3 linked regions of the Telluria mixta genome follow. The protein of the gene in region 1 interacts with the protein of each later gene in a pairwise test. Links are inferred from orthologs where the notes say so. Each region holds a gene or a part of one and is shown in the gene's direction. Other genes may lie near its edges.

The links. The genes of interacting proteins can lie anywhere in the genome.
Region 2: the proteins of ftsZ (region 1) and P0M04_RS04615 interact in binary tests that used the Escherichia coli proteins (3 or more experiments, as listed by UniProt). The link is inferred for Telluria mixta from one-to-one orthologs.
Region 3: the proteins of ftsZ (region 1) and rlmN interact in binary tests that used the Escherichia coli proteins (3 or more experiments, as listed by UniProt). The link is inferred for Telluria mixta from one-to-one orthologs.

Annotation. Positions count from the first base shown.
Region 1 is NZ_CP119520.1:760,169-768,034, reverse strand. The notes cover bases 1-2,983. They hold ftsZ (cell division protein FtsZ), read left to right. Parts: upstream 1-882; coding sequence 883-2,085; downstream 2,086-2,983. Other genes in these bases: P0M04_RS03340 (GNAT family N-acetyltransferase), read left to right, coding at 2,808-2,983; P0M04_RS03345 (peroxiredoxin), read left to right, coding at 2,297-2,800; ftsA (cell division protein FtsA), read left to right, coding at 1-666. Outside these bases: more of P0M04_RS03340, read left to right, coding at 2,984-3,257; P0M04_RS03335 (DMT family transporter), read left to right, coding at 3,308-4,150; lpxC (UDP-3-O-acyl-N-acetylglucosamine deacetylase), read left to right, coding at 4,223-5,158; P0M04_RS03325 (DciA family protein), read right to left, coding at 5,237-5,734. UniProt on the Escherichia coli protein: Essential cell division protein that forms a contractile ring structure (Z ring) at the future cell division site. The regulation of the ring assembly controls the timing and the location of cell division.
Region 2 is NZ_CP119520.1:1,028,629-1,036,324, reverse strand. Bases 1,902-4,714 are described here. They hold P0M04_RS04615 (rod shape-determining protein), read left to right. Parts: upstream 1,902-2,692; coding sequence 2,693-3,736; downstream 3,737-4,714. Other genes in these bases: mreC (rod shape-determining protein MreC), read left to right, coding at 3,900-4,714; gatC (Asp-tRNA(Asn)/Glu-tRNA(Gln) amidotransferase subunit GatC), read right to left, coding at 2,087-2,386; gatA (Asp-tRNA(Asn)/Glu-tRNA(Gln) amidotransferase subunit GatA), read right to left, coding at 1,902-2,061. In the rest of the region: Asp-tRNA(Asn)/Glu-tRNA(Gln) amidotransferase subunit GatB, read right to left, coding at 1-559; more of gatA, read right to left, coding at 586-1,901; more of mreC, read left to right, coding at 4,715-5,081; rod shape-determining protein MreD, read left to right, coding at 5,081-5,602; mrdA (penicillin-binding protein 2), read left to right, coding at 5,625-7,604; rod shape-determining protein RodA, read left to right, coding at 7,608-7,696. UniProt on the Escherichia coli protein: Forms membrane-associated dynamic filaments that are essential for cell shape determination. Acts by regulating cell wall synthesis and cell elongation, and thus cell shape.
Region 3 is NZ_CP119520.1:3,937,468-3,945,239, forward strand. What follows is about bases 1,902-4,790. They hold rlmN (dual-specificity RNA methyltransferase RlmN), read left to right. Parts: upstream 1,902-2,704; coding sequence 2,705-3,877; downstream 3,878-4,790. Other genes in these bases: ndk (nucleoside-diphosphate kinase), read left to right, coding at 2,161-2,586; pilW (type IV pilus biogenesis/stability protein PilW), read left to right, coding at 3,877-4,686; P0M04_RS17495 (RodZ domain-containing protein), read left to right, coding at 4,697-4,790. Outside these bases: P0M04_RS17465 (TonB-dependent receptor), read right to left, coding at 1-591; P0M04_RS17470 (hypothetical protein), read right to left, coding at 677-1,027; P0M04_RS17475 (Bax inhibitor-1/YccA family protein), read right to left, coding at 1,212-1,895; more of P0M04_RS17495, read left to right, coding at 4,791-5,755; ispG (flavodoxin-dependent (E)-4-hydroxy-3-methylbut-2-enyl-diphosphate synthase), read left to right, coding at 5,771-7,048; hisS (histidine--tRNA ligase), read left to right, coding at 7,057-7,772.

The DNA of each region.
Region 1 (7,866 bases):
GCGTCGGCCGATTCCGTGCTGACGAACGACGAGAAGGAACTGGGCGTCGTGCTGATCGACATCGGCGGCGGCACCACCGACATCGCGGTCTTCAGCGATGGCGCGATCCGCCACACGGCCGTGATCCCCATCGCCGGCGACCAGATCACGAGCGACATCGCGATGGCGCTGCGCACGCCGACGGGCGAGGCGGAAGAGATCAAGATCCGCTACGGCGTGGCCAAGCAGGTGTTGGCCGATCCGGGCGAGTCGCTGGAAGTGCCGGGCCTCGGCGACCGCGGTCCGCGTGCGCTGTCGCGCCAGGCGCTGGCGGCCGTGATCGAGCCGCGCGTGGAAGAACTGTTCGCGATGGTGCACCAGGTCGTGCGCGAGTCCGGCTACGAAGGCGTGCTCTCGTCGGGCATCGTGCTGACGGGCGGCTCGTCGATCATGCCGGGCATGATCGAAATGGCGGAAGACATCTTCCTGAAACCGGCGCGCCTCGGCACGCCGGAATACCGGGGGCAACTGGCGGACGTCGTGCGCAGCCCGCGCTACGCGACGGTCCTCGGTCTGCTGCTGGAAGCGAAAAAACAGTACCTGCGCGGTCACATCGTCACGCGTCAGGATGGATCGGTGAAGGCAGTGTGGCAACGAATGAAAGAGTGGTTCCTCGGGAATTTCTGAGGCGGCGGAGGACCGCGGCGCGCGTGAGCCAGGATGGGAACAACGTAAACGCAACGCGTGGCGGGTTTTTCGAGGTTTAGTAACAGCTAGTAGCAGATTTGCTTGGTAACGGACACGAAACATTTTTAAAATAGTGGCGCGTTTCCAATCTCGAGTCCTGGCGATGTCCGCGAGGATTCGGGCTTGGAAACGGCTCATCGAGATTAGGAGTTCATCATGGAGTTCGATATGGTCGATAACGCAGCATTGGGCACCGTCATCAAGGTCGTCGGCGTTGGCGGCGCGGGTGGCAATGCGGTCCAGCATATGATCAACAAGGGCGTGGCCGGCGTGGAGTTCATCGCGGCGAATACCGACGCCCAGGCGCTGGCCGCATCCAGCGCCCACAACATCATCCAGATCGGCGAGTCCGGCCTGGGTGCGGGCATGCGTCCGGAAATCGGCCGCCAGCTGGCCGAGCAATCGCGCATGCGCATCGAAGACGCGTTGCGCGGTGCGCACATGGTCTTCATCGCCGCCGGCATGGGCGGCGGCACGGGCACCGGCGCCGCGCCGATCGTCGCGGAAGTCGCCAAGAGCCTGGGCGCGCTGACCGTGGCCGTCGTCTCGAAGCCGTTCTCGTACGAAGGCCAGAAGTGCATGGACGTCGCCGAAAACGGCCTGAACGAACTGACCAAGCACGTCGACTCGCTGATCGTCATCCTGAACGAAAAACTGGAAGACATCTACGAAGACGAATCGATGCTGGACTGGATGAAGCATGCGGACGATGTGCTGAACAACGCCGTCGCCGGTATCGCCGAGATCATCAACGTCCCGGGCCACATCAATGTCGACTTCAACGACGTGAAGACCATCATGAGCGAGCAGGGCAAGGCCATGATGGGCACCGCGACCGCGTCGGGCGTCGACCGCGCGCGCATCGCCGCCGAACAGGCCGTCGCTTCGCCGCTGCTGGACGGCATCGACCTGTCGGGCGCGAAGGGCGTGCTGGTAAACGTCACCGCGTCGCGCGGCCTGAAAGGTAAGGAGATCAAGGAAGTCATGGCCGCCGTGCGCGCCTTCGCTGCGCCGGACGCCGCGATCGCACAAGGCATCGCCTACGACGACGAGATGGGCGACGAACTGCGCGTGACCGTCGTCGCGACGGGCCTGGGCAAGAACAAGGCCAACATCTCGCTGGTGCAGCCGCAGCAGGTCCTGCGCACCGGCACGTACGGCGCGCCGATGATGTCCGGCACCCCGGGCGTGACGGCCGGCGTGACCATGGGTACGGCGACCGGCGCCGGCGCGATGGACGGCATGAAGCAGCCGGCCGTGTGGCGCCGCGAGCAGGCCTCCGAGCAGGTGCGCGCGATGCAGAACAACGGTGTCGAGACCTACGACATCCCGGCGTTCCTGCGCAAGCAAGCCGACTAAGTAGCAGACTCCAACGCCGGCTGACCACCGGCGCTCCATGATGCGGGGCCAGGCTGTTCCAAGCAGCCTGGCCTTTCGTTTTTCAACACCGGGGTCAGAGCCCGATTTTTGGAAATAGCTTGCGGGCAGTTGCCAAAATAAGGGCTCTGACCCCGGTTTGGGCTGGATCAGGCATACTTGCGGGTTCTTGAAACTTGAAAGGAATACCACCATGACGATCCAGATCGGCGACCGCCTGCCCGAAGGCTCCCTGCAGGAATTCATCGACGTCGAAACCGAAGGCTGCGCGCTCGGCCCGAACACGTTCAACGTGGCCGACCTCGTGAAAGGCAAGACCATCGCCATCTTCGGCCTACCCGGCGCCTTCACCCCGACCTGCTCGGCCCAGCACCTGCCCGGCTACATCCAGCTGGCCGACCGGCTGAAAGCCAAGGGTGTCGACGAGATCTGGTGCATCTCCGTCAACGACGCATTCGTGATGGGCGCGTGGGGCCGCGACCAGAAGGCCACCGGCATCGTGCGCATGATGGCCGACGGCAGCGCCGCGTTCACCAAGGCCCTCGGCCTGGAATTCGACCTCGTCGCCAAGGGCTTCGGCGTGCGCTCGAAGCGCTACTCGATGCTCGTGCAGGACGGCGTCGTCAAGCAGCTGAACGTCGAGAGCGGTGGCTTCGACGTGTCGTCGGCCGAGACGCTGCTCAAGCAACTGGGCTGATCGACGCTTGATCATCAACACCGAATCGCCGGACCAGCCCGAGGTGCGCGACATGCTCGCGCGTCTCGACGCGTACTGCGCCGCGCTGTATCCGGCCGAGAGCAACCACCTGATGGACATCGCGTCGCTCATGCAGGGCGACGTGCTGTTCCTCGTGGCGCGCGACGTGGACGGCGCGGCGGTGGGCTGCGCGGCGCTCGTCAACAAGCAGGAATATGGCGAAGTCAAACGCATGTTCGTCGACGAGCGCAGGCGCGGACTGGGGACGGGCCGCAAGCTGCTCGAACACCTCGTGATGTTCGCGCGGATGTCCGGCCTGTCGGTGCTGCGGCTGGAGACCGGCATTCATCAGCCGGAAGCCATCGGTTTGTACGAGCGCCTCGGCTTCGAGCGCCGGGCACCGTTCGGCGACCACCGGGAGGATCCGCTGTCGCTGTTCATGGAGCTGCGGCTGTGAGAGATGCGCCCGTGAGCCGGCTTGCCGGGAACATGCGCAGCATCCGCGCGATGCTGGTCTGCGTCGCCATGTTCTCCATCATGGACATGACGATGAAGCTCCTGTCCGCGCATTTCCCGGCGCTGCAGGTGGCGGCGATCCGCGCGCTGTCCGCGCTGCCGCTCGTCGGCGCGTACCTGTTCTGGCGCGGCGGGCAGCGCTCGCTGCTGCGCATCCGCTGGCCGCTGCACCTGCTGCGCGGCGCGATCGGCATCGCGATGCTGGCCCTGTTCACGTACGGCCTCAAGACGCTGTCGCTGGCCGAAGCGTATTCGATTTTCTTCGTCGGTCCGATCCTGATCACGGCGCTGTCCGTGTTCGTGCTGGGCGAGCGCGTAAACGGTGCGCGCTGGATCGCGATCGGCGTCGGCATGGCCGGCGTGCTCGTCGTGCTGCGGCCGACCGGCGCCGGCTTTTTCTCGCTGGGCGGCCTCGCGGTGCTGATCGCGGCCGTATGCTATGCCGTCTCGGCCGTGGCCGGACGCGTACTCGCGCGCACGGATCGGGGCGAGCACATGATGTTCTGGCTGATGGTGCTGATGGCCACCGGCGCGACGCCCATGGCCGCGCCTGCATGGGTGCCCGTGCAGGCGGAGCACCTGCTGCTGATCCTGATGCTGGCCGTCAGCGGCTTCTTCGGCCAGCTGGCGCTGACGGAAGCGTTCAGCCATGGCGAGGCGTCCGTGGTGGCGCCGTTCGAGTATACGGCCCTCGCGTGGGGCGTGGCGATCGACTGGCTCATGTGGAAAACCTTGCCAGATGAATACACTTTATTGGGTGCCGCCATCATCATCGGCAGTGGCCTGTACCTGATCCGCCACGAAACCACCCACGCGGAGGCCGAGCATCCGTGAAAACGTGGTGTTCCAGCCACCGCCGGGTGGGGGCCTCCGGCAGGCGCGAAAGCCCTACGATATAATCGAACGATGCTCAAACAACGAACCATCAAACAATTGGTCCGCACGACAGGTGTCGGCCTGCACTCCGGAACCAAGGTCGAGCTGACCCTGCGTCCGGCGGCCGCCGATACGGGCATCGTGTTCCGCCGCGTCGATCTCGACCCTATCGTCGAGTTCCCGTCGAATGCCGATATCGTGGGCGATACCCGCATGGCGTCGGTGCTCACGCAGGGCAATGCGCGCGTCTCGACCGTCGAGCACCTGATGTCGGCCTGCGCCGGCCTCGGCATCGACAACCTGTACGTCGACGTCACGGCCGAAGAAATCCCGATCATGGACGGTTCCGCGTCGTCGTTCGTCTTCCTGCTGCAGCAGGCGGGCGTGCAGGAGCAGGCCGTGCCCAAGAAATTCATCCGCGTGCTGAAACCCGTGGAAGTCCGCCAGGGCAGCGGCGCCAACGAGAAATGGGCGCGCCTCACGCCATACGACGGCTTCAAGCTCGACTTCTTCATCGAATTCAACCACCCGGCCGTGGACGGCACGACGCAGCGCGCCGTCGTCGACTTCGGCAAGGTCTCGTACGTGCACGACGTGGCGCGTGCCCGCACGTTCGGCTTCATGCAGGACGTGGAAAGCCTGCGCGGCATGGGCCTGGCGCGCGGCGGTTCGCTGGAAAACGCGATCGTGATGGACGAATACCGGATCCTGAATGCGGACGGCCTGCGCTACGACGACGAGTTCGTGCGTCATAAAATCCTCGACGCGATCGGCGACCTGTACCTCGTCGGCTCGCCGCTTCTGGCCAGCTACGAGGCGCACAAGTCGGGCCATGGCCTGAACAACCTGCTGCTGCGCGAGTTGCTGGCGCATCCGGAATCCTACGAGATCGTCACGTTCGAGGCGCAGGAGCGGGCGCCGGTGTCCTACGGCGCGCAGATGGAGCGGGAGTGGGCGCTGACCTGATGGTGCGCCGACGCTGCATGAACGCGTGGACGGCGGATACGCCACGTCACAGCACATCGCCGGGTGGAGCTGTCCACCCTACTTGCGTCGCTCCGCCAGCCTTCTGATTGCCGCGATCAGCGCCGCGTTCTGCGGCGTTTCCGGCAACGTCTCTCCCAACTGCTCGAACGCATCCACCGCCGTCGGCGGCAAGGTCAGCGAGGACGGCTTCGCCTCCTCGCGCACGGGCACGTTAGGCCGCATCTGGATCTTGATGCGCACGTTCTCCACCTGCCATCCCTTTTTCTGCAAACCCGCCTGCAGCTTGGGCAGCTGCTGCTTGAGCTTGGCCGCGACGGCGGAAGAGGGCACGGCGAGGGTCAGCACGGCATCCTGGAACGACAGCACGTCGCAGCCGGCGTACATCGGCGGCAGGATGACCTTGACGTCACGCTGCAGATTGCCCACGCGCAGGGCGGTCGGCATCAGGGCCGCGAGGCGGTCGTTGGCGCGCAGGAAGTCGGTGGCGCCGAAGGCCGTCTTGCGGTCGCGGGTGCCGTAGATATGGAATGGACGCTGCTGATTAGAAGACTGCATGCTTGGAACATACCACAGCCGCGCACCCTGCCGCCAAGAATCGTGCGCGTTGTGTGAAATCGAATGCAGTTTGATAACATTTTTTGCCAGCCGCACTTGTGATCCGCCGGGCGACCCCCAAGTGTGGCCGGATCGCATGATAAAATCGGTGGCTTTTTGCCATTGGTGCTCTCGGGTAGATATGTTTTTGCTATCATCCTGGGCTCCTCGGACCTTTTTCGCGGCGTACTTTTGAAGAACACAGCATGTCATTCCTGACCAAGATTTTCGGCAGCCGTAACCAGCGTCTGCTCAAGCAATACCAAAAATCCGTACGCGAGATCAACGCGCTCGAGCCGCAGATGGAAGCGCTGTCCGATGCCGATCTCCAGGCAAAGACAAACGAATTCAAGCAACGCCTGGCCGGGGCGCCACGCTGGACGACATCCTCGTGGAAGCCTTCGCCGTCTGCCGCGAAGCTGCCAAGCGCGTCATGAAGATGCGCCACTTCGACGTGCAGCTGATCGGCGGCATGGTCCTCCACTACGGCAAGATCGCCGAGATGGGCACCGGCGAAGGTAAAACGCTGATGGCGACCCTGCCCGTGTACCTGAACGCGCTGTCCGGCAAGGGCGTGCACGTCGTGACGGTCAACGATTACCTGGCCCAGCGCGACGCCGAACAGATGGGCCGCCTGTACGGCTGGCTCGGCCTGAGCACCGGCGTGAACCTGTCGCAGATGGATCACGACAGCAAGCAGAAAGCCTACGGCTCCGACATCACCTACGGCACCAACAACGAGTACGGCTTCGACTACCTGCGCGACAACATGGTCTACGAGATGCGCGAGCGCGTGCAGCGTGGCCTGAACTTCGCCGTGGTCGACGAGGTGGACTCGATCCTGATCGACGAAGCGCGCACCCCGCTGATCATCTCCGGCCAGGCCGAGAACCACACGGAGCTGTACCACAAGATCAACGAAGTCCCGCCGCTGCTGACCCTGCAGATCGGCGAGGAGACCCCGGACGGCAAGGGCAACATCGAAGTCCCGGGCGACTACACGAAGGACGAGAAGGCGCACACCGTGCTGCTGACCGAGGCCGGCCACGAGAAGGCCGAGGCCATCCTCACGAAGATGGGCCTGCTGCCGGAAGGCGCCTCGCTGTACGACGCCGCCAACATCACGCTGATCCACCACCTGTACGCCGCCCTGCGCGCGCACGTGCTGTACCACAAGGACCAGCACTACGTCGTGCAGAACAACGAAGTCGTGATCGTCGACGAATTCACCGGCCGCCTGATGACGGGGCGCCGCTGGTCCGACGGCCTGCACCAGGCCGTGGAAGCGAAAGAGGGTGTGCGCATCCAGAACGAGAACCAGACGCTGGCCTCGATCACCTTCCAGAACTACTTCCGCATGTACGGCAAGCTGTCCGGCATGACCGGTACGGCGGATACGGAAGCGTACGAATTCCAGGAGATCTACGGCCTGGAAACCGTCGTCGTCCCGCCGAACCGTCCGTCGCAGCGCAAGGACCGCCAGGACCAGGTGTACAAGACGGCGCAGGAAAAATACCAGGCGATGCTGAACGACATCCGCGACTGCTACGAGCGCGGCCAGCCGGTCCTCGTCGGCACGACGTCGATCGAGAACTCGGAACTGCTGTCGGGTATCCTGGACCAGGCCAAGCTGCCGCACAACGTGCTGAACGCGAAGCAGCACGCACGCGAGGCGGAGATCATCGCGCAGGCTGGTCGTCCGAAGATGATCACCATCGCCACCAACATGGCGGGCCGCGGTACCGACATCGTCCTGGGCGGCAACGTCGAGAAGCAGATCCAGTTCATCGAGGCCGACGAGGCGCTGACGCCGGAACAGAAGGCCGAGCAATCGGCCAAGCTGCGCGAGGAATGGCAGTCGCTGCACGACCACGTCGTCGCGCAGGGCGGCCTGCACATCATCGGCACCGAACGCCACGAGTCGCGCCGCGTCGACAACCAGCTGCGCGGCCGTTCCGGTCGCCAGGGCGACCCGGGTTCGTCGCGCTTCTACCTGTCGCTGGACGACCCGTTGCTGCGCATCTTCGCGGGCGACCGCGTGCGCGCCGTGATGGACCGCCTCAAGATGCCGGAAGGCGAACCGATCGAGGCCG
Region 2 (7,696 bases), 270 kb from region 1 along the record:
CGCAGACGCCGAGCCACATCACGAGGCCGTGCAGCGCCTTCGCATAGGCGACGGCTTCGGCGGCGCTGCGGATTTCCGGCTCGGAGACGATCTCCAGCAGCGGCGTGCCGGCGCGGTTCAGGTCGATGCCGCTCATGCCGTGGTAATCCTCGTGCAGCGACTTGCCGGCGTCTTCCTCGAGGTGGGCACGGGTCAGGTTGACGGTCTTCGTCTCCAGCTTGCCATCCTTCTCGAACGCGAACGTGAGGCTGCCGCCCTGCACGACCGGGTCTTCGAACTGGCTGATCTGGTAACCCTTCGGCAGGTCGGGATAAAAGTAGTTCTTGCGCGCGAAGACGGATTGCGGCGCGATCTTGGCGCCGACCGCGAGGCCGAAGCGGATGGCGCGTTCGACGGCGCCCTTGTTCATCACGGGCAGCACGCCCGGCAGCGCCAGGTCGACGGGGCTCGCCTGCGTGTTCGGCTCGGCGCCGAACCTGATCGAGCTGCCGCTGAAGATTTTGGAGTTGGTCGTGAGCTGGACGTGGTTCTCAAGACCGATGACGACTTCCCATTGCATGGTGTTCTCTCTTGTATGTCAGTGCGTCAAACGCCTTCGGGCGCGCGCGTATGCCAATCCGTGGCTTGCTGGTACTGGTGCGCGATGTTCAGCAGCTTCGCCTCGGCGAAATAATTGCCGATGATTTGCAGGCCGACCGGGCGCTTGCCGTTCTTTTCACCCTGGCCGAAGCCGACCGGGATCGACATGCCGGGCAGGCCGGCGAGGCTGGTCGACAAGGTGAAGATGTCGGCCAGGTAGTTTGCCACCGGGTCGTTCGCCTTGGAACCCAGGTCCCACGCGACGCTCGGGGCCACCGGGCCCATGATCACGTCGCACTTGTCGCGGAACGCGGCCTGGAAGTCGTCGGCGATCAGGCGGCGGATCTTTTGCGCCTGCACGTAGTACGCGTCGTAGTAGCCGTGGCACAGCACGTACGTGCCGACCATGATGCGGCGCTGGACTTCCTTGCCGAAGCCCTGTGCGCGCGTCTTCTTGTACATGTCCTGCAGGTCCGTGTACTCCGGGGCGCGGTAGCCGTAGCGCACGCCGTCGAAGCGCGACAGGTTCGACGAGGCTTCCGCCGGCGCAATGATGTAGTAGACGGGGATCGACAGCGACGTCTTCGGCAGCGAGATCTCGACCAGCGTCGCGCCCAGCTTCACGAATTCGTCCAGCGCGGCGCGCACGGCCTGCTCGACGTCGCTTGCCAGGCCTTCACCGAAGTATTCCTTCGGCACGCCGATGCGCAGGCCGGTCAACGGTGCGTTCAGGTCGCGCGTAAAATCTTCGCGGGCATTGCCTTGCTCGGCTGTGAGGCTCGTCGAGTCGCGCTCGTCGAAGCCGACCATGTCGTTCAGCAGCAGGGCGCAGTCCTCGGCCGTGCGGGCCATCGGGCCGCCCTGGTCGAGCGACGAGGCGAACGCGATCATGCCGAAGCGCGACACGCGGCCGTACGTCGGCTTGATGCCGGTGATGCCGCAGAACGCGGCCGGCTGGCGGATCGAGCCACCGGTGTCGGTGCCGGTCGCGGCAGGCGCCAGGCGCGCGGCGATCGCGGCGGCCGAGCCACCCGACGAGCCGCCCGGCACGGCCAGCGCGTCCCACGGATTCTTGACGGCGCCGAATGCCGAGTTCTCGTTCGACGAGCCCATCGCGAATTCGTCGCAGTTCAGCTTGCCGAGCGTGACCATGCCGGCGTCGGCGAATTTCGTGACGACGGTCGCGTCGAACGGGCTGGTGTAGTTGCCCAGCATCTTCGAGGCCGCGGTCGAGCGCCAGCCCTGCGTGACGAAGATGTCCTTGTGGGCAATCGGAATACCGGTCAGCGGGCCGGCATTGCCTGCCGCGATGCGCGCATCGGCGGCCTTGGCTTGCGCCAGCGACAGTTCCGGATTTACATCCAGGAACGCGTTATGCTGGCTGGCGGCGATGCGGTCGAGGTAGTGCCGGGTCAGCTCCGTCGCCGAGACTTGTTTCGAGTGCAGGAGCGCGGACAGCTCCTTGATGGTTTTTTGATGCATCATGATGGTCGACGTTCGCAGCGGGTTATTCGATGACTTTCGGCACCAGGTACAGGCCGTCCTGGGTTTTCGGGGCCGGGGCCTGGTAGTCGTCGCGGTGGTTGTCTTCCGTCACCACGTCCTCGCGCAGGCGCAGGGGCAGGGCGAGCACGCTGGCCAGCGGTTGCGACAACGGCGCAACACCCGTGGTGTCGACGGCCTGCAACTGGTCGGCGAGGGCGAAGATCCCGTTCAGCTCGTTCAAGGCGATTTCGGCATGGGCTTCATCCATGTCGAGCTGGGCCAGGTTGGCGATCCGTTTTACGTCTGAAAGTGTCAGGGACATGGCAAAAAGCGCGGTTCGATACCGCGTTCAAAGATGAATGTGTAGATAATGAAATTTGGACAACGGCGCGCTAAAGCTGATAAAAGCTTTCTAATACCGTCGATCTCGCAGGCTGATATGGGCACGAAACCACCCGTTTTTCAGCGTTTAATCGGTAAATTATAAGGTAGAATGGCGGGCTAATGCGTTCTCCGGGCGAAACCTGCCCCGCTTCCACGCATGAAAAGCCCGCGAGGCGCTCGGCAGTCGCGGCAAGGATTCCCCGATTAATGTTAGGCGCACCCTATCGCGCATATCAGGACACACATGTTTGGTTTTTTACGTAGCTATTTCTCGAACGACCTGGCCATCGACCTGGGCACCGCCAACACACTGATCTACGTGCGCGGCCTGGGCATCGTGCTGGACGAGCCTTCGGTCGTCGCGATCCGCCAGGAAGGCGGTCCGAACGGCAAGAAGACGATCCAGGCGGTCGGCAAGGAAGCCAAGCAAATGCTCGGCAAGGTTCCCGGCAACATCGAAGCGATCCGTCCGATGAAGGATGGCGTGATCGCCGACTTCACCGTCACCGAGCAGATGCTCAAGCAGTTCATCCGCATGGTGCACGATTCGAAGTTCTTCCGTCCGTCGCCGCGCATCATCATCTGCGTGCCGTGCGGTTCGACCCAGGTCGAGCGCCGCGCGATCCGCGAATCGGCGCTGGGCGCCGGCGCGTCGCAGGTCTACCTGATCGAAGAGCCGATGGCGGCCGCGATCGGCGCCGGCCTGCCGGTATCCGAGGCGACCGGCTCGATGGTCGTCGACATCGGCGGCGGCACGACGGAAGTCGGCATCATCTCGCTGGGCGGCATGGTCTATAAAGGTTCCGTGCGCGTCGGCGGCGACAAGTTCGACGAAGCCATCGTCAACTACATCCGCCGCAACTACGGCATGCTGATCGGCGAACAGACCGCCGAGTCGATCAAGAAGGCAATAGGGTCGGCCTTCCCTGGCTCCGAAGTCAAGGAGATGGAAGTCAAGGGCCGCAACCTGTCGGAAGGCATCCCGCGTTCCTTCACCATCTCGTCCAACGAGATCCTGGAAGCGCTGACCGACCCGCTGAACAACATCGTCTCGGCCGTCAAGAACGCCCTCGAGCAGACCCCGCCGGAACTGGGCGCGGACATCGCCGAGAAGGGCATGATGCTGACCGGCGGCGGCGCACTGCTGCGCGACCTGGACCGCCTGCTGATGGAAGAGACCGGCCTGCCGGTGCTGGTGGCCGAGGATCCGCTGACCTGCGTCGTGCGCGGTTCGGGCATGGCGCTCGAGCGCATGGACAAGCTGGGCTCGATCTTCTCGTACGAGTAACCCGGCCGTGGCTGCGCGGATAGGGCGTGTGACCGTTCCGGCGATCCTGCGGGGACGCTCCACGTTGCACGCGCTGCCCGCGTTTGGTGTCGCCCGTCTGCCGCAACCCCGCGCCGGGCGTCTGGATTGACGCGGGCGCCGGTCGCCCGCATTATTGGAAGTCATGGAATACAGTCCTCCGCCGCTGTTCAAGCAAGGCGCCCCCGCAAGGGTCAAGGTGACCGTGTTCGCTCTCCTGTCGATCGCGCTGCTCGTGGTCGACGCCCGCCTGCACGCGCTCACCGCCGTGCGCCAGGTGGCGGCAACGGTCCTGTACCCGTTCCAGATGGCTGCCCTGGCCCCGCGTGACGCGCTGGCCAACATGGGCACGTATTTTTCCTCGATCTCCGCGCTGCAGAAGGAAGTGCGCGACCTGAAGAGCCAGCAGGTCGCGATGGCCCAGGCCATGCAGCAGGCGCAGCTCCAGATGGCCGAGAACACGCAGCTGCGCCGCCTGATGGATGCGCGCGAGCACCTGCCCGTGCATTCGATGATGAGCGAGATCCTGTACGACGCGCGCGATCCGTCCACGCGCCGCGTGGTGCTCGACCGCGGCACCCGCAACGGCGTCAAGCTCGGCCTGCCCGTGATCGACAACGCCGGCGTCGTCGGCCAGGTCACGCGCGTGTTCCCGTTCACGTCCGAAGTCACGCTCCTCACCGACAAGGAGCAGGCGATCCCCGTGCAGGTGCTGCGCAACGGCCTGCGCAGCGTCGCGTATGGCCGCGGCCAGTCGGGTCTTCTCGACCTGCGCTTCGTCGCGCCGAACGCCGACATCCAGGTCGGCGACGTGCTCGTGACGTCCGGCCTGGACGGCGTCTACCCGGCCGGCCTCGCGGTGGCCAAGGTGATCCAGGTCGAGAACGTGGCGCAGGGCGCCTTCGGCCGCGTCGTGTGCCAGCCGCTGGCCGGCATCGACCGCCACCGCCAACTGCTGATCGTGATGTCCGACCAGCCGCTGCCGCCGCGCCCGGCCACGGATGCGCCGAAGGCCAACGCCGGCACCACGTCGAAGAAGAACCTGCCGCGCATGGAACCCGTGCCGCCGCTGCCGCTGCCGCCGCAACCGCTGGCACCGGCCGTCGCGCCGGCCGCGAACGGCGCCGCGCCCGCGCGCCCGAATCCGGCCGCTGCTGCGCGTACGCCGGCTGCAACGCAGGCCGCCGCGCCGGCCACAACGCCAGCCGTGCGGGCGCCGGCGACGACGCCCGCCGCCGGCGCGCCGGCCGCGGCAGCGCCCGCACGTAATCCAGCCACCGTCGCGCCGACCCAGCCTGCACCGGCTGCGCCGAAGGAGGGGACCTGATGCCGACGACAAACCGTCCGCACTACATCCTGTTGCCGGTCAGCCCGCTGTTCATCGCGTTCAGCCTGGTCTGCGCATTCATGCTCAACCTGCTGCCGTGGGGCCGCTGGGTCGGCGCGCCGGACTTCGTCGCGCTGGTGCTCGTGTTCTGGGGCATCCATCAGCCGCGCAAGGTCGGCATCGGCATCGCGTTCTGCATGGGCCTCCTGATGGACGTGCACGACGCCACGCTGCTGGGCGAGAACGCCCTCGCGTACACCTTGCTGTCGTACCTGGCGATCATGATCCACCGCCGCGTGCTGTGGTTCCCGCTCGTCACGCAGGCGATGCACGTGTTCCCGCTGCTGCTGCTCACGCAGGCGATCCAGGTGATGGTGCGCTTCTTCGTCACGGGCCGCTTCCCCGGCGCGCTCGTGTTCATCGAAAGCGTGATCGCCGTCGCGCTGTGGCCCGTGATCACGTGGCTGCTGCTGGCGCCGCAGCGCCGCGCGGTCGACAAGGACCATACGCGTCCGATCTGAAGACTTTTGATCGCATTCCCGAATGACCGAGATTAAAGACAGTGATCGCGAGATCCACCTGTTCCGCATGCGCCTGACGGCGATGGTGTTGTTCGTCTTCATCTGCTTCGGCCTGCTCGTCGCACGCTTCGTCTGGCTGCAGGTCGTCAAGCACAGCCAGTACATGGCACAGGCCGAGGACAACCGCATCGCACTGGTCCCCATCGTGCCGAACCGCGGCCTGATCGTCGACCGCAACGGCGTCGTCCTGGCCAGCAACTACTCCGCCTACACCCTCGAGATCACGCCGTCGAAGCTGGAAGCGAACCTCGATTCCGTCATCGACGAACTGGCGAAGCTCGTCACGATCGAACCGAAGGACAGGAAACGTTTTAAACGCCTGATGGAAGAGTCGAAGAATTTTTCCAGCGTCCCGATCCGCACCCGCCTGACCGACGACGAAGTGGCGCGCTTCACCGCGCAGCGCTTCCGCTTCCCCGGCGTGGAAGTGCAGGCGCGGCTGTTCCGCCAGTATCCGCTGGGCGAAGTCGCCTCGCACGTGCTGGGCTACATCGGCCGCATCAACCAGGCCGAGGCCAAGGTGCTCGATGCCAGCGACGATGCCGCCAACTACAACGGCACGGACCACATCGGCAAGGAAGGCCTGGAAAAGAGCTACGAGCGCCAGCTGCACGGCCAGACAGGCTACGAGGAAGTGGAGCGCTCGGCCGGCGGCCGCGCGATCCGCACCCTGTCGCGCACGCCGCCGACGCCGGGCAACAACCTGATCCTGTCGATCGACATCGAGCTGCAGAAGGTCGTCGAGGAGGCGTTCGGCAATTACCGCGGGGCGCTGGTCGCCATCGAACCGGCGACGGGCGACGTGCTCGCGTACGTGTCGCGGCCCGGCTTCGACCCGAACCTGTTCGTCGACGGCATCGACAGCCAGAGCTGGACGGAACTGAATACGTCGCTCGACAAGCCGCTGATGAACCGTCCGCTGTCCGGCACCTACCCGCCCGGTTCGACGTTCAAGCCGTTCATGGCGCTGGCCGCGCTGGAGCTGGGCCTGCGCCGTCCCGAGTACGGCATCAGCGACCCCGGCTTCTTCGTGCTGGGCGGCCACCGCTTCAACGACGACAAGAAGGGCGGCCACGGCTACGTCGACATGTACCGCTCGATCGTGATGTCGTGCGACACGTATTACTACCAGCTCGGCAACGAGATGGGCATCGACCGCCTGCACGACTTCATGCAGCCGTTCGGCTTCGGCGACAAGACCGGCATCGACCTCGAACACGAGAAGACGGGCGTGCTGCCGTCGCAGCAATGGAAGCGCGACCGGTTCAAGAAGAACCGCGCGGCGCAGAAGTGGGTCGGCGGCGACACGATCTCGATCTCGATCGGCAACGGCTTCAACAGCTATACGCCGCTGCAGATGGCGCACGCCGTGGCGACGCTCGCCAACGACGGCGTCATCATGAAGCCACACCTCGTCAAGCTGCTCGAGGACGGCGGCAATCATGCGCGCACGCCGACCGTGGCAAAGGAATCCGGCCGCATCGCGCTCAAGCAGCAGAACATCGACGTCATCAAGCGCGCCATGGTCGGCGTGACGGCGGACCAGAGCGGCACGGCGTTCATCCCATTCCGCAACGTGCAGTACACGGTGGCCGGCAAAACGGGTACGGCGCAGGTCGTGGGCCTGCGAGGCCAGAAATACAATGCCGCCGCGACGCCGGAACGCCTGCGCGACAACGCGTTGTTCGTCGCGTTCGCCCCGGCCGATCATCCGCGCATCGCGCTCGCGATCGTCGTGGAAAACGCCGGCTTCGGCGCGACCGTGGCGGCGCCGATCGCGCGCAAGGCGCTCGATTACTACCTGCTCGGCAAGCGTCCGGGCGACGCGGACAAGCCGGCGCCGAAGCCCGTCGACCCGGTCCCGGCCGACGAAGACCAGGTGGCGCCCACGGCCGGTGCCGATTTCAGGCCGGGCGGCGAGACCCCCGGCAACAAGGACTGAACCATGGCGCATTTCCCCGAACGCCGCTCGCTCAGCCGGCGCCTCAAACCGTATTTCACCGTCTTCGATCCGGCCCTGTCGCTGATCCTGTT
Region 3 (7,772 bases), 3.2 Mb from region 1 along the record:
GAACTTGCCGACGGATCCGTCCAGCGTGCCGGACATGTCCTTGCCGTTGTCGACCGTGCTCAGGCGCGACTCGACCTGGCCCGTCACCTTCGGTTCCAGCGCGGTCGGGATGCGTTCGTTGACGACGTTGACGAGGCCGCCGATGGCGCCCGAGCCGTACAGCAGGGCGGCGGGGCCGCGCAGGATCTCGATCTGGCGCGCGACGGCCCCTTCGGACGCGACGGCGTGGTCGTTCGACAGGCCGGACACGTCGGACGTCGCCATCCCGTTTTCCAGCATCTTTACGCGCGAGCCTTCCATGCCGCGGATGATGGGGCGCGACGCACCTGCGCCGAATGCGGAGGCGGATACGCCCAGTTCGTTCTGCAGCGTCTCGCCCAGCGAGCTGCCGACTTTGTCACGCAACTCGTCGCCCGCGAGCACTTTCGCCGGCGTCAGGATCTGGTCGCCTTCGCCGTTGCGCAACGGGCTGGCCGTGACGACGACCTGCTGGATCTTGCCGTCGTTGATGGTTTCTTGATCGTCGGCGCGGACGGCCGGGTGGAAGGCGAGCAGGAGCGCGCTGGCGAGCAGCGTACGTTCGATTTTCATGATTTTTCTACAATCTCAAGCGAATGGATAACGGCCCATACCGCCGGGACGTGCCGGGCGGTACGGGAAACAGCGGGAGGTGTTATCAGGCTTGAGGGGGTGCGCGCGACTGGAACGGGCAGGTCGTGAGCAGGCAGATGCCCGGAGTGGCCGGCACGGCGGGCGCGGCATAGGCCAGCTCGGCCGGGACGAATTGCCGCAGCGAGGAAGGCAGCGCAAACGCGATCTGGGCGCTGGCCGCGCACTGGCCGCACAGGTCGTGCAGGCCGGGCTTGGGCAGCTTGCCGGTGCCGTCGTCGGTGTCCGCCGTGGCTGCGGTCTGCTGGACGAGCGTGTCGGCGGCCTCCGCCCAGTGCGTATAGCCGTGTCCGACCGACAACTGCTGCGAAACGAGCAGCAGCAGCGACAGCAATACGTGGACCAGGCTACGGGACATGGGGACGGGATCGAAAGCGAACGGATATTGTACGCAGGGCCGTGCGGTTCTGCCAATCATACTTTCGGTAAGCTGCTGTCCGCCCATTGCGCGCCGGATGTTTCCAAAAACCGGGCTCTGACCCCGGTCTTGGGCAATAAAAAAGCCGGCCCGCAGGCCGGCTCGTCGATGCGAGCGGTGGGGATCAGTCGCGGTTGCCGAAGCCGATGCCCAGCAGTTGCAGCATGCTCGTGAACACGTTGTAGATGTCCAGATAGATGGCCAGTGTCGCGCTGATGTAGTTGGTCTCGCCGCCGTTCACGATCCGGTTCACGTCGAACAGGATGAAGGCGGAGAAGATCACCATCGCGAGCACCGACACGACCAGCATCAGCGCCGGCAGGTGCAGGAACACGTTGGCCAGGCCGGCCAGGATCACGACGATGGCGCCGGCGAACAGCCAGCTGCCCATGCCCGAGAAATCGCGCTTGGACACCGTCGCGATCGTCGCCATCGTGGCGAACACGGCCGCGGTACCGGCGAACGCGGTCATGATCAGGGTGCCGCCATTGCTGAAGCCGAGCGTGAAGCGCAGCAGCGGGGTCAGCCACAAGCCCATGAAGAACGTGAAGCCGAGCAGGATCGGTACGCCGGCCGCCGAGTTCTTGGTCTTCTCGATCGCGAAGATGAAGCCGAACGCGATGGCGAGGAACAGGATCACGCCCATGCCGCCGGCAAAGATCGGCAGGGCCATTTGCAGGCCGATGTATGCGCCGAGCACCGTCGGGACCATGGACAGTGCCAGCAACCAGTAAGTGTTGCGCAGCACGCGGTGACGCGTGGCCTGGATGGCCGAGACGTCGTAGGTTTTCTGCAGGCTGGGAATCATAATGCCTCCGTTGGAAGAAATCGCTTTGCTCCCCATATGGGGACTGGACCTGGCGTCAACAGGGGCAATGTGCCGGAAACGCAAGTTTTAAGTCTTGCATAAGGTCCGGCGCGCGCCCCATATGGACGAGGACTCATCATTGTCACTGTATCATCCGGCCTCCCTCCCACGCAATATCGGTAGGATGACGGATGTATGGTAAAATAGAAGGTTGATTGAGTTCCCAAATCTCGATTTAAACCTTTCTTTTTATTGGAGTTTTTAAATGGCAATCGAACGCACCCTGTCGATCATCAAACCTGACGCAGTCGCTAAAAACGTGATCGGCCAAATCTACAGCCGTTTCGAAGGCGCAGGCCTGAAGATCGTCGCTGCCCGTATGGCCCAGCTGTCGCGCGCCGAAGCCGAAGGTTTCTACGCTGTCCACAAAGAGCGTCCGTTCTTCAAGGATCTCGTCGACTTCATGATCTCGGGCCCGGTCATGATCCAGGTGCTGGAAGGCGAAGGCGCGATTGCCAAGAACCGCGAACTGATGGGCGCAACCGATCCGAAGAAAGCCGACAAGGGCACCATCCGCGCCGACTTCGCCGACTCGATCGACGCCAACGCCGTGCACGGTTCGGACGCCGCCGAGACCGCAGCTGTCGAGATCGCTTACTACTTCCCGGCACTGAACGTCTACTCGCGTTAATCTTTAGTAGCAATTATTTGTGTTGATCGGCCTCAGGCCGGTTTAACATTGCAATATCCCGCTCGCCCATGCTCGAAGAGCCCGGCGGGCGGGACTTATTTTGAAGGCACAGGATTCAATCATGGCAACTCTCACCAACTTGCTGGACTTCGATCCCGCGCAGCTCGTCGCTTACTGCGCCGAGTTGGGGGAGAAGCCGTTCCGCGCGAAACAGCTGCAGCGCTGGATCCACCAGTTCGGCGTCGCCAACTTCGACGACATGACCGACCTGGCGAAGTCGCTGCGCGAAAAACTCAAGACGCGCGCCGAAGTCCGTTCCCCGGCGATCATCAGCGACCACACGTCGAGCGACGGCACCCGCAAATGGCTCGTGGACGTCGGCAACGGCAATGCCGTCGAAACCGTGTTCATCCCGGAAGAGACGCGCGGCACGCTGTGCATCTCCACGCAGGCCGGCTGCGCCGTCAACTGCCGCTTCTGCTCGACGGGCAAGCAGGGCTTCAACCGCAACCTCAGCGTGTCCGAGATCATCGGCCAGCTGTGGATGGCCGAGTTCGAACTGCGCCGCACGAAGGGCATCGAGCCGGGGCCGAAGGGCGAGCGCCAGATCACGAACGTCGTCATGATGGGCATGGGCGAGCCGCTGCTGAACTTCGATCCGACCGTCACCGCGCTCAAGCTGATGCTGGACGATAACGCGTACGGCCTGTCGCGCCGCCGCGTGACCGTGTCGACGTCGGGCGTCGTGCCGAACATGGACAAGCTGTCGCAGGAATGCCCGGTGGCGCTGGCCGTGTCGCTGCACGGTTCGAACGACCCGCTGCGCGACATGCTCGTGCCGCTGAACAAGAAATACCCGCTGCGCGAGCTGATGGCCGCGTGCAAGCGCTACCTGGAATTTGCCCCGCGCGACTTCATCACGTTCGAATACTGCATGCTGGACGGCGTCAACGACACGGACGAGCATGCGCGCGAACTGGTCGCCCTCGTCAATGATCCGGTCGTCGGCGTGTCGTGCAAGTTCAACCTGATTCCGTTCAACCCGTTCCCGGAATCCGGCCTCGTGCGCTCGAAGAACCCGCGCATCAAGGCGTTTGCCCAGGTGCTGATGGACGCCGGCCTCGTCACGACGATCCGCAAGACGCGCGGCGACGACATCGACGCCGCCTGCGGCCAGCTGGCGGGCGAGGTCAAGGACCGTACCCGCGTAAACGAGCGCATGAGCAAGATGGCCGAATACCAGCAAAAATTCGGCCCTAACTTCGGCAAGATCGTGGAGATCTCGTCCTGATGCCGCGGCTGTCCGGACGCCTGGCCTGCGCGCTCGCCCTTCCTCTGCTGCTGGCGGCGTGCGCCGGCAATGGTGGCATGGCGGGCGAATCGCACGAGCTCAAGACGCTGTCCGACCAGACGGCCGCGGAAAAACGCGCCCAGATCCGCCTGCAACTGGCGGTGGGCTATTACCAGGAGCGCAAGTACGAGATCGCGCTGGACGAGGTGAAGCAGGCTATCGCCGCCAACCCGGACTCTGCCGACGCGTATGGCGTGCGCGCCCTGATCTACACGGCGATGGGCGAGAACCGCCTCGCCGACGAGAACTACCGGCACGCGCTGCGCCTGGCGCCGCGCAATCCGGATCTGTCGAACAATTACGGGCTGTTCCTGTGCGACGCCGGCGGCAAGCCGGCGGAGGCCATGACCTATTTCGATGCGGCGCTGAAGAATCCAAATTACGCGACGCCGGTCAAAGCCATGGTGAACGCAGGTAACTGCAGCCTGAAGATGAAGAATGTCGACGCGGCCGAGCGCTATCTGCTCGACGCCCTGCGTTACGATCCCGACCTGCCGGCGACGAGCGCCGGCCTGGGTCGGGTATATTTCGAGCGGCGCGATTACACCCGCGCCGGGTTTTTCATTAACCGCCTGACGGAGACAGCGAAGCTCGACACGCTGTCGGCCGACGTGCTGTGGCTGGCCATCCGGGTCAAGCACATGCTCGGCGACCGGGCCACGGAAGCTTCGCTGGCGGCGCAGTTGCGCAAGCGCTTCCCCGGCTCGCCCGAGTACGCGGCCTTCGAGCGCGGTGCCTTTAGTGAGTGAGACAACGACAATGAGTTCCGAGCGTGCAGATCAGCCGGCGACGCCCGACAACCAACCGCCTGTGCACGGTGTTCCCGGCCAGGTCCTGGCCGCGCAGCGCGAGGCGATGGGGTGGTCGGTCGAGCAGGTGGCCGACCAGTTGAAACTGGCGGTGCGCCAGGTCATCGCCCTGGAGGCGGGCGATTACGCGTCGCTGCCGAGTCCGGCCGTGACCCGCGGTTTCGTGCGGGCCTACGCCAAGCTGGTGAAGGTCGATCCGGCGCCGCTGGTGGCCCAGATCGCCATGGAGACCGAGCCCGCGCCCGATACGAGCGCCGTCACGGCGAACCGTCGCCCGACCCCGACCTCGTTCTCGCAATCCAGGTTCCCGAGCCACGGCAAGCGCTCGACCCTGCCGCTGGGAATGATCGCGGGCGCCGTCGTGGTCGTCGTGGCTGCCGCTGCCGCGGCATGGCACTTCGGCTTCGTGCCGGGCAGCCAGCATGCGGACACGGGCAGCACCGTGGCCACGCCGGCCGCGACCGGTGCCTCGACGGAGGCCGCCAACGGCAGCTCTGTCGAGACCCTGCAGAATCCTGCCGTGCCGCTGATTTCCGTGCCGGGCCCGAGCGCCAGCGCATCGGCACCGGCCACCGCGCCGGCTGGTACCGCGCCTGCGACCACGGCCGCGCCGGGTCCCGTCGTGAATGTGCCGGGCGCGACCGCGACCGGTGCGCCGCCGACGACCATTCCCGCGGCCCCGGCCGCAGCGCCCGGCGCCACGTCGCCCGCGACGCCGGCCCCGGCGACCGCGTCGGCTGTGCCGGCGCCAGCCCCTGCGGCCAGCGGCGCCAATGCCCTCGTGCTGAACGTGCGCGAAGACTCCTGGATCGAAGTCCGTCCGGCCAAGGGCGGCGCGCCGCTGTTCTCGCGCCTCGTCAAGGCGGGCAGCACGGAGACCGTCAACGTCGAGCAGCCCGTCCGCGTGACGGTCGGTAATCCGGGCGGCGTGACGGCGACGCTGCGCGGTACGGCCGTCTCCCTGCCGCAGGTGCCGGGCAAGACGATCTCGCGCGTCAATCTCCAGTAACAACGGAACACTCAGATGACTTTTTCGAACAACGCCAACGAGCCGATCGGTTCCGGCCCGCTGCCGCGCCGCGCCAGCCGCGGCGTGGTCGTGCAGCACGGCGCGCGCAAGGTGATGGTCGGCGGCGACGCCCCCGTCGTCGTGCAGTCGATGACGAACACGGACACGGCCGACGTGATCGGCACCGCCATCCAGGTCAAGGAACTGGCACGCGCCGGTTCCGAGATCGTGCGCATCACCGTGAACACGCCGGAAGCGGCGGCCGCCGTGCCCGCGATTCGCGAACAGCTCGACAGGATGGACGTGGACGTCCCCCTCGTCGGCGACTTCCACTACAACGGCCACCTGCTGCTGCGCGATTATCCCGAGTGCGCGCAGGCGCTGTCGAAATACCGCATCAATCCGGGCAACGTGGGGCAGGGCGCCAAGCGCGACACCCAGTTCGCGCAGATGATCGAAACCGCGATCCGCTACGACAAGCCGGTGCGCATCGGCGTCAATTGGGGCAGCCTGGACCAGGCGCTGCTGGCGCGCATCATGGACGAGAATGCCGCCCGCGCCCAGCCGTGGAGCGCGCAGTCGGTGATGTACGAAGCGCTGATCACGTCGGCGATCGAGAACGCGCAGCGCGCCGAGGAAATCGGCCTGGCGCGCGAGAAGATCGTCCTGTCGTGCAAGGTGTCGGGCGTGCAGGATCTCATCGCCGTCTACCGCGAACTGGGCAAGCGCTGCGACTACGCGCTGCACCTGGGCCTGACGGAAGCGGGCATGGGCAGCAAGGGCATCGTCGCGTCGACCGCGGCCCTGTCCGTGCTGCTGCAGGAAGGCATCGGCGACACGATCCGCATCTCGCTGACGCCGGAACCGGGCGGCGACCGCACGAAGGAAGTCGTCGTCGGCCAGGAAATCCTGCAGACGATGGGCCTCCGTAAATTCACGCCGATGGTGATCGCGTGCCCGGGCTGCGGCCGCACGACGTCGACCGTGTTCCAGGAACTGGCCGACAACATCCAGACCTTCCTGCGCGAGCAGATGCCGGAATGGAAGAAGACCTACCCGGGCGTGGAAGCGATGAACGTGGCCGTGATGGGCTGCATCGTGAACGGTCCAGGCGAGTCGAAGCACGCGAACATCGGCATCTCGCTGCCGGGCACGGGCGAATCGCCGGCGGCCCCGGTCTTTGTGGATGGGCAAAAGGTCGCTACACTGCGGGGCGAGCGGATCGTGGATGAGTTCAAGACGATCGTGCTCGATTACGTACAAAAGAATTACAGCCGCGACACCGTCGCGTAATACAGAAAATGTCCGAGAAAAAAGAGAAAATCGTCGCCATCAAAGGCATGAACGACATCCTGCCGGCCGACGCGCCGCTGTGGGAACTGTTCGAGAACACCGCGGAATCCGTGCTGAAGAGCTACGGCTACCAGAAGATCGTCACCCCGATCGTCGAAGAGACGGGCCTGTTCGCGCGCGCCATCGGCGCCGTCACCGACATCGTCGAAAAGGAGATGTATTCCTTCACCGATTCGATGAACGGCGACCAGCTGACCCTGCGTCCGGAAGGCACGGCCGGCGTCGTGCGTGCCGTCGTCGAGCACAACATGGCCTACGACGGTCCGAAGCGCCTGTGGTACAAGGGTCCGATGTTCCGCCACGAGCGTCCGCAGCGCGGCCGCTACCGCCAGTTCTTCCAGTTCGGCGCGGAAGCCATCGGCTTCTCCGGCCCGGACATCGACGCGGAACTGATCATGCTGTGCCGCCGCCTGTGGGACGACCTGGGCCTCGACAACATCCGCCTGGAGTTGAATTCGATCGGTAACGCGGAAGAGCGCCAGCGCCACCGCGCCGACCTGATCGCCTACTTCGAAGCGAACATCGACGTCCTCGACGCCGAAGCGAAGCGCCGCCTGCACGCGAACCCGCTGCGCATCCTGGACACGAAGAACCCGGCGATGCAGGACCTCGTCAACAACGCGCCGAAGCTGCTGGACTACCTGGGCGGCGAATCGCTCGCGCA